DNA from 2 places in the Saccharopolyspora sp. genome. Region 2 is predicted to be linked to the other one. Evidence: riboswitches for the same ligand, from Rfam matches in the RefSeq annotation. Region 2 holds a riboswitch; the other holds the start of a gene.
What was found. Region 2 has a riboswitch for cobalamin ahead of IJH84_RS25300 (ABC transporter substrate-binding protein). Riboswitches for the same ligand answer to the same signal wherever they lie in the genome.

Region 1 (4,412 bases), on a different contig from region 2:
ACGCGGCCCTGTTCATGACCGCTCCTGCCCGCAGACCGGGCACTCCGACCGTGCCGCTCGCCGGGTCCACGGATCCACCACTCGGTGCGACCTCCTCCATCCAACCGGACCGTCCACATCGGACGAGTCCACGTCCTGCGGTGCCACCGCCGAGCCGGTCAACCCGTGCTCGGCGCGGAAATCATCGTCGTAAATCGTGTGCCAGTAGCGGTGCGGACCATCCGGGAACACCGCCGCGACCCGGTCGGAATCCAGCTCCCGCGCACACCAGGACGCCACCAGCGCGACCGCGCCGGTGCTCCAGCCACCGGTCACGAACGCGTCCGCGGCCAGCGTGCGGCAGCCGTGCACCGCCTCCGCGGCGCCCACCCAATGCACCTCGTCGAACACGCCGTAGTCGACGTTGTCCGGGTGGATGCTGCTGCCCAGCCCGCGCATCAGCCGTTTCGCGGCGGGGTCGCCGAAGACCGTGGAACCGGCCGCATCCACCCCGACGACCCGTGCGTCCGGTCGGTGCGTGCGCAGCACCTGCGCGATTCCGGCGCTGTGCCCGCCGGTGCCGACGCTGCACACCACCGCGTCCACGTCACCGAGCTGATCCAGCAGCTCATGGCCGAGCTCGTGGTAGCCGGTGACGTTGTCCGGGTTGTTGTACTGGTCCGGCCAGTACGGATCAGGCAACGTGCGCATCAGCTCCCGCACCCGGTCCAGCCGGGCGCGCTGCCAGCCGCCGCGCGGATGTGGCTCGCGCACCAGCTCCAACCGGACGCCGTGGGCGCGCAGCAACGCGCGAGTCATGTCGTCGAGTTCGTCGTCGGCCACGATCACGACCGGGTGCCCCATGGCCGAGCCGACGCAAGCCAGCCCGATGCCGAGCGTGCCGCTCGTGGACTCGACCACGGTGCCGCCAGGCGCCAGCTCGCCGCGACTGCGTGCGCCCGCAAGCATCGAGCGCGCCGCCCTGGCCTTCATGCCGCCGGGCGCCGTTCCCTCCAGCTTCGCCCAAAAACCCGGGTGTGCGAACGAAATCGGTGTGCGCACCCGAAGCATCGGCGTGTTGCCGATGAGATCGATCGCGGACTCGCACCTCGGGGCCACCGGAGCTCCCGTCACGGTCACGTCCGCCCCACCTCGTAGCTGTAGAGCGTGCTGGAATCACCGGTGAGCCAGAAGAACGGATACGGCTCCGCCGACAACGCCTGCACCGGAGCGCCGAGCAGTTCGCGCAGCACGGCCGCTCCGGTCTGCGCGAACATCGTCAGCGGCAGGTTCCGGCGCAGGCAGCGATCGGCTATGTCGTCGAAAGTCCCATTGCCCAGCACCATTCCGGATGCGACCACGGCATCGGCGTCCGCCACCGCCCGCGCGTAGTCGTCCACGACCGGTTCGCCCCATTCGGTCCGGCCGCCTTTGAGATCGCAGGGCACGTAGTCGATACCGCGTTCCCGCAACGCCGAGAGCAACGAATTCACCACGCCGATGACCGCGACCCGGCCACCGTCCGGAACCCGGGTCAGCGCGGCGACGGCGCGAGCGCGCGCCATCGACTTCTCCAGCGAACTCCCAGCGGGAACCACGACTTGACGCGCACGCGGATCCGTCGCGTGCGGCGCGGCGAATGCCAAGTAAGCGTCCAGCGCGGCCACGCGGACGGCAGGTTCCGGGTGCGCCAGCAATTCGCGGACGCTGCGCCCCACGGCGTCCTGGACGACCTTCTCATCGACCGCTCCCGGCTCGACGGCGCAAGATCCCACCGCGGCGCCCACCCGGACGCTGACCACGGTGTTGACGTAGCCCGTGCTGCGGCCGGTGTGCTTGGCCGCCTGCACGGTCAGGAACCCGACGGCGGCGTGCGCCTCGGACGGGTCCGTTCCGGCGGCGACGGCGAACTCGCCGTCGAGGGCGCGCTGGACCACTGCGTCCAGGAATGAGGTGTTCGGCGTGACGGCAGCAGGCACGTGTCTCCCCGGGCTGCAAAAGGAAATGGCCGGATCAGCTCAGGACGAGCTGAATTCGCGAGACCGCACGCGGTGATCGGTGGGAAAAGCGCTGAACCGGCACGCTGCACCGAGCAGGAGCACCTGAAAACCTCCTCCGGGGCTCCGCGACCCCGAGCGAATCTCGCACGACGGCGCCAGTGTCCTGGCTCGTGGATCAGCGCCGCGTCTCCGGCCTTCCCACCGGAAGTCCGGCGGTGGCGTCGGTGGAGACCGGCTCCCCACTCACAGTGGCGGGACCGCGCCGGACTCGCACCGGCTTCCTACGCACCGTCGTCTGAACGCCTGAGAAGTTCGCAGCACACGGGTGCGCTGTCAAGGCCCGTGGTGCGCACGATCACGCACCGGACTTTCCGGCAGCGATTTTCAACGACGCGTGCAGAACGCGCTGACCAGCGCGTTGCGGATGTGCCTGCGAGGTGGCGAGCACCGTGGCGGCGGAACCGCCACGGGTGCGCCACACCGGGATCAGCGCAACGGCCTGTTCGGATCACGCCTCCTGCGGGCGGTCAGGAACAGGAACGATCCGGGACCGCTGGAATCCACGATGTCCAGCCCGGCCGCGGTCAGCACCGCGGAAAGCCGTGCGGGATCGAACGAGCGGATCCCGAAAACCTGCTCGTGCCGCCGTTGCAACCACCGCTGGAACGGACGCTGCGCCCATCGGAAACTGCTCACCGTGAACGTCCCCGCCGGGTGCAAGCAGCGTGCGACCTCGGCGACGACCTGCTCGACGTCCGGCAGCAGGTGCAGCGCGTCCGAACAGTTCACCGCGCCCAGGTAGCCGTCCGGGAACGGCAGCGCCCTGGCATCTCCCTCGGTGAACCGCGCGCCCGGTACCGCCGATCCGGCCGCATCGAGCGCGACCCGGGATAGGTCCAGTCCGACCACCCGGTTCGGGCCGAACTGCTCGGCCAGCACCCGCGTCCAGCGGCCGGTGCCACACGCCAGATCGAGCACCGGACCGGGCGCGGCCCGCAGGTTGCGCCGCAGGTAAGCGTCTTCGTCCCGAGTGGTCACCAAGTCTTCCCAGTTGCCGCCCAGCAGGTTCCGCACCGCGGGTCGGACGACGTCCTCGTAGTGCTCGGCCACTATCGGGTCGTGCTCCAGCAACTCGCGGTAAGCGCAACGGACGTCGGTCTCGGGCAGCGGCACCGAAAAACCGGCGAGGTCCGGCCATCCCACCGCGTGGTGGATCTCGTGTTCGGCCCGCGCCCCCAAGTACGCGAGCAGCGCCATAGTTTCCGATCGCCACAGTTCGGTCAGCTCCGCGGGTCCGCGCGGACGTTCCGGAGGCCGCTCGGGAGCGGGACGCCAGTGCACCGGCGACGGCCACGCGCGGCCCAGCCCGGCCACCGAGCCCGGCTCGCCCGGTCTCGGCGCGGTCAGGCACCGGCGCACCCTGCTGATGTCCTCCTCGTCCGCGCACCGGCAGACGGCGGGCAGGATGCGGCTTCGTTCCTCCGGAAGGTGCGCGAGCAGATGAAGCAGTGCGGCGCGCAGGGCCGGCTCGGTTTCGGCCGACAACAGCACCGAAAGGTGCGCTTCCAAATCCCCGCGGACGGCATCGCGCACCTGCTCGGCGAAGTGCGGGCGGGCGCGGTCCTCGCCGGCGAGCAACCCGAGCAGCAAGGCCACCCGCGCGCGGTTGGGATGCGGCCGTCCGGTGATCACTCCGGTCAGCCCGACCACGTCCACCGGCCCCGCCGAGGCAGGGTCGAACAGTTCCCGGACGAGCCGGGCGAACGCGGGATCGGCCCGCGTCGGGTCGTCGTCGGTCAGCGCGGCGCGCAAGCCGCAAAGCCGGCGGCCGCCTCGTTGCATCGGTAGCAGTGCCTCGTCCCGTTGCTCGCCCGTGCGCATCGCCTCGACTCCTTCCTGCTGTCGCCGGTGCCGCCTTGGCATCGCGTGGATTTCGTTGCGGCGCGGTGCGATTCGGTGCTCTCAGCTGCGCTGCTGGACGCACTGCGCCGGACGCGCCGGTACCGCACCGTCCGCGGAGGGCGAACCGCCGGGCGTCGTCGCCCAGGTCGGTCGATGAGGATTTCCGTTGCCGTGCAAGGGATCCGGACAGGGATGGTGCGCGACGGCGAGCACTCCGAGGTCCGGTCGTCGACGAATCGCACGGTCCCGGCCCACCGGCCCGGTACGTCCGGTGCTGCGGATGCCTTACGCGAGCACCGCGGCCGGGCCAGTGGTGTTCCGGCGGGCCGACGCGGCCGGCTCCGGGGGAACGAGGCAGTCCCGCGGCGGTCTGCCCACGCTCCATCATGGATCAGCGAGCCCGGCCGCGGCGACATCCGAACGCGTAATTCTCCCTACCCGCCTTGAGCGATCCGTCGAGGAAGCGAGATCACGGACGGTCATGGTTTGCGGATCGACGAATTGGGCTCAGGAATCGAGCATCCCTCGTTG
Region 2 (4,412 bases):
CACCCGGTCGAAACGCGCCCAGTCCAGGGAGTTCGGCGGCGCTGCCCGGACACCGGTGACGCCGTCCGCGGTCGCGACGTTCCAACCGCTGAAGCCCCACACCAGCATCCCGCTCTGCTCCCGGGCGAGGCGCTGCGCCGAAGCGAGCAGCTCGGCGCGCCGCTTTTCGTCCGCAGTGGACAGTGCGCGGTAGTAGAGCGCGTCGAACTCGGGATTGCGGTAGCCGGTGTAGTTGTTGTTGCCTGCGGTGGAGATCATGCGCTGACCGAGGAAGGTCGGCAGCGGAAGCGCGGCCGTCCGGCTGTGCGCGGCGACGCCCTGCTTCTTGATGTCCGAGTAGTAGGTCTCCGAAGGCATCATCCGCGGCGTGACCGTCATGCCGATCTCGCCGAGCTGCTGGCCGATCAAGCTCGCCGCGGACTCGAAGTACGGATCTGCGGTGCTGGTGCGCAATTCCCAGCTCAGCCCCTCGGCCCCGGCCTGCCGCACCAGCGAGCGCGCCAGTTGCACGTCCCGCACCGGTTCCGGCAGATCACGCGGGTAGTAGCGCAGCCCCAGGCCGAACAGGTCGTTGCCGACGCGGCCCTTCCCGCTCAACGCGATGTCCACCAGCGCACGCCGATCCACCCCGGCACGGACCGCCTGCACCAGCCGTGGATCCGCGAACGGCGGACGGTCCACTTTGAGCAGAACGGCCTGCATCGTGCCGTGCGGCTCGGAGAAGACCCGCGCGCGCCCGTCCTGCTCCAGCAGCCGAACCGAGTTGGCGCTCACGTCGTGCGCGTAGTGCACCTGCCCGGAAAGCAGCGCGGTCACCCGCGCGCTTTCCTCCTCCACCGGCACGAATTCCAGCTCGGCGGGCACCGGCGGGCCGGACCAGTGCTGCTCGTTGCGGGCGAACACAGCCGGGCCGCCCGGCTGGAAGGACACGAACCGGAACGGTCCGGAACCGACGGGTTGCCTGAAGTCAGTGGTCCCCGCGGGCACGATCTCGGTGCTCGGCGCGCCCCACGCCGCGGGGAACTCGAAGTTCGGGCCGCCGAGCACGAGTTCCAGCTCGGTCGCCGATAACGCCTTGCTGGCGGCGAAATCGACGTCGGCGAAGTGCGAGCGCGCCTGCGCGCCGGTGCTGCGGTCGGCGATGCGACGGTAGGTGTAGAGGACGTCATCGGCGGTGACCGGCCGTCCATCGTGGAACTTCGCCGGGCGCAACCGGATCCGCCAGCGGGTTCCGGTCGCGTCCGGTGCCCACGACTCGGCCAGCCGCGGGACCACGCTCATGTCGTCGGCGTAGCCGACCAGCGTGTCGAACAGCGCTTTCGCCCTGGCCTGGTCCACGAACAGCGAACCGGTGTGCGGGTCGAGGGATTCGGTGGTGCCGCCCGCGGGGAACGCCACGCGCAACCGGCCCGCGGACCCGCCCGAACCGGTGCAGGAAACCAGCGGCACCGCGGCGAACGCGCCCGCGGCCGCGGCGAGCAGCCGCCTGCGGCCGATCACGGCGCTCACGCCGGTCGAACGGCGGCAGACGTACCAGGTGCGGGAACGGCGCTCGGGCGCACGGGAAACCTCCTCCGGGGCTCCGCGACCCCGTCGAATCTGCTGCGACGGCGCCAGTCTCCTGACTCATGGATCGACGCTCCGCCCGGCCTTCCCACCGAGCACCGGCAGTGGCCCGAGTGGACGGAACTCCCCATTCACAGTGGCGGGACCGCGCCGGATTCGCACCGGGCTTCCTGCGCACCGTCGCAATGGACTGCGCGACAAGCTTTCAAGGCGGATCAGGTCTTGTCAAGAAACCACCCGGCTGCTGCGACGGGTGTTACGCCGCCCTTCCTGAGTCCTGGGCGGCGTCGCGCGCACGGTCACCGGGTCAGTACTCGTCGTGGTAAAGGACTCGATCGCTGCCCGCCGGGGCGCCGTATTCGGTGGCGCGGCCCTTCGGTTCCTCCCACTCCTCCTGGCGTCCGAGCGGGGTCAGGTCCAGCAGGCTCGTGGTGCTGCCGAGCCCGTCCATGCCGCGTGCGTAGGTCGAGTAGGTGTGGAACACCGCGTCCCCGTCGCGCAGGAACACGCTCAGGCCGGGCAGCTCGAACGGCTGCGAGTCGCCGAGGTAGTAGCCGACGCCGGCCTCGTCGAGTTCCTGCTTGCTGCGGTAGTTGTACTCGATCGGCCGCACCGACTCGTCGTGCGTCACGTGGAAGTCGTGGTTGAACCGCGTGCCGTTCGACGAGTACCAGGGCACCGTCCAGCCCATCCGGCGCTGGAACGGTTCGATCTTCTCCCACGGCGCGCGGGAGACCGCGACGAGGTTGGTGTCCCGGGCGCGCAGGTGCGTGAGGTCGCCGAGCTGGTCCACGAACGCCGAACAGCTCGGGCAACCGGTGTCCCACTCCGGGTCGAACATGAAGTGGTACACGACGAGCTGGCGGCGGCCGTCGAACAGGTCGGGCAATCGCAGCTCACCGTCCGGGCCGTGGAACCGGTAATCGGACTCGACCCGCACCATCGGCAACCGCCTGCGGTCGGCGTTGAGCGCGTCGCGCGCCTTCGTCGCGGCCTTCTCCTGCGCCAGCAGCCGCACGCGCGCCGCGCGCCACTGCTCCGGCGAAACGATCTCGGGCAGATTCATCGTCGCTCCCTGTCGAACAAGTGCCTACGCAGGGGTGGACCGATGCCGGTGGCAAAACTCATCGGACCAGCTGGCCGAAGGCTTGCCGCGAAGAGCAGCATCCAGCCCCGATCAAGGACACTTGTTCCGGAGTGTAACGATGTCGTCACTTTCGGTACTCACTGGAAACAGCGCGGCGAACCGCCGTTGCCAGCGCAGGAGTGGATCGTGATTCCGGCGGTGCGATGATCGGCACATGTTCATCCGGGAAGCAACAGCCGAGGACTGGCCGCTGATCTGGCCGTTCTTCCACCGCATCGTCGCCGCGGCCGAGACCTACACCTACCCGCCCGACATGAGCAGCGCCGAAGCCCGGCGAGCCTGGCTGAGCCCGGCCCCGGACCGCGCGACCGTCGCCGTCGCCGACGGCGGCACGATCCTGGGCAGCGCGCACATGCAGCCGAACCGGCACGGCCCCGGCTCGCACGTGGCCAACGCCAGCTACATGGTCGACCCGGACCACGCCGGACGCGGCGTGGGGCGGCGGCTGTGCGAGGAGAGCCTGGATTGGGCGCGGGCGGCCGGGTTCCGGGCGATGCAGTTCAACGCGGTCACCGAGACCAACACCGGTGCGATCCGGCTCTACGAGTCCCTCGGATTCGAGATCATCGGGACGGTGCCGGAAGCGTTCCACGATCCCGCGCGGGGTTACGTCGGCCTGCACGTGATGCACCTGCGGTTGTGAGCATCACTGCGCTGAGGTGTCCTCCGGGCGCCCCTCGCCGCGGCCGAACCTGGCCCACAGCAAGAAGAAAACGCCCAGCGCGAGCATTCCCGCGCCGGTCCACAGGTTGATCGGCAAACCGCCCGACTTCGCCAGATCCGCCGGACCGTCGAACAACCCGGCCACGCCGAGCGCGATGCCGTAGATCACGAACACCGCGCCGATCAGCACCCGCAGGTCGAAGATCCGCCGCTTCGGCATCGCACACCTCCGCTTCAGTAGACGAGCACCAGGCCGACCGACATCAGCACGACCAGCCCCAGCGCCAGCGAGCCCAGCACGGCCGGGGACTGCCACCACACCGCGCGCTCCCGCGGCCGCCGGTCCCGCAACGCCCACACCAGACCGGTCAGCTCGCTGTCCGGTTTCGGCCGGGTGACCAGCGAGACCAGCACCATCACCGCAGCGTCGACCACGAACGCCGCGATGGCGCTGTAGAAGTTGACCATCTGCGCGTTGATGGTCTCGCCGCTCGGATCCAGCACCCCGCCCGGGTAGAAGTACGGGATGGAGTAAGCCGTCCAGTGCATCCCGGCCGCGGCCGCCGTGCCGGTCACGATGCCCCAGAACGCTGCCCACGGAGTGGTTCGCTTCCAGAACAACCCGATGATGAACGTCGCGACCAGCGGCGAGTTGAAGTACGAGAAAAGCAGCTGGATGTAGTCCTGGATGTTGCTGTACCCGGCGGCGATGAACGCGGTGCCCACGCTCACCGCGATGCCGATGACCGTGACGATCCGCCCGACCTTGAGGTAGTAACCGTCGTCGCGCCCGCGCACCACGTACGGCTTCCACAGGTCGTAGGTGAACACCGCGTTGAACCCGCTCACGTTCGCGGCCATGCCCGCCATGAACGCCGCGAGCAGTCCGGTCAGCGCGACGCCGAGCACCCCGTTCGGCAGCAGCCGCCCCATCAGCTCCGGGATGGCGTCGTTGTAGGACGGGCCACCGGGCTCGCCCAGCTTCGGTACCAGCACCAGCGCGATCATGCCGGGCACGACCGTCAGCAGCGGGAAG

Region 1: it holds a riboswitch for cobalamin, as region 2 does, so the genes downstream of both, IJH84_RS04100 (hypothetical protein) here and IJH84_RS25300 (ABC transporter substrate-binding protein) in region 2, are expected to answer to the same signal.

What each region holds. Positions count from the first base shown of each region.
Region 1 is NZ_JAFRFW010000147.1:2,921-7,332, forward strand. Features, by position in the region: gene IJH84_RS04090 (MFS transporter) at 1-16, opposite strand, end outside; gene IJH84_RS04095 (PLP-dependent cysteine synthase family protein) at 13-1,119, opposite strand; gene IJH84_RS04100 (hypothetical protein) at 1,116-1,958, opposite strand; cobalamin riboswitch at 2,115-2,299, opposite strand; gene IJH84_RS04105 (class I SAM-dependent methyltransferase) at 2,466-3,860, opposite strand.
Region 2 is NZ_JAFRFW010000935.1:7,227-11,638, reverse strand. Features, by position in the region: gene IJH84_RS25300 (ABC transporter substrate-binding protein) at 1-1,509, opposite strand, end outside; cobalamin riboswitch at 1,594-1,781, opposite strand; gene IJH84_RS25295 (DUF899 domain-containing protein) at 1,874-2,632, opposite strand; gene IJH84_RS25290 (GNAT family N-acetyltransferase) at 2,868-3,356, shown strand; gene IJH84_RS25285 (hypothetical protein) at 3,360-3,596, opposite strand; gene IJH84_RS25280 (sodium:solute symporter family protein) at 3,611-4,412, opposite strand, start outside.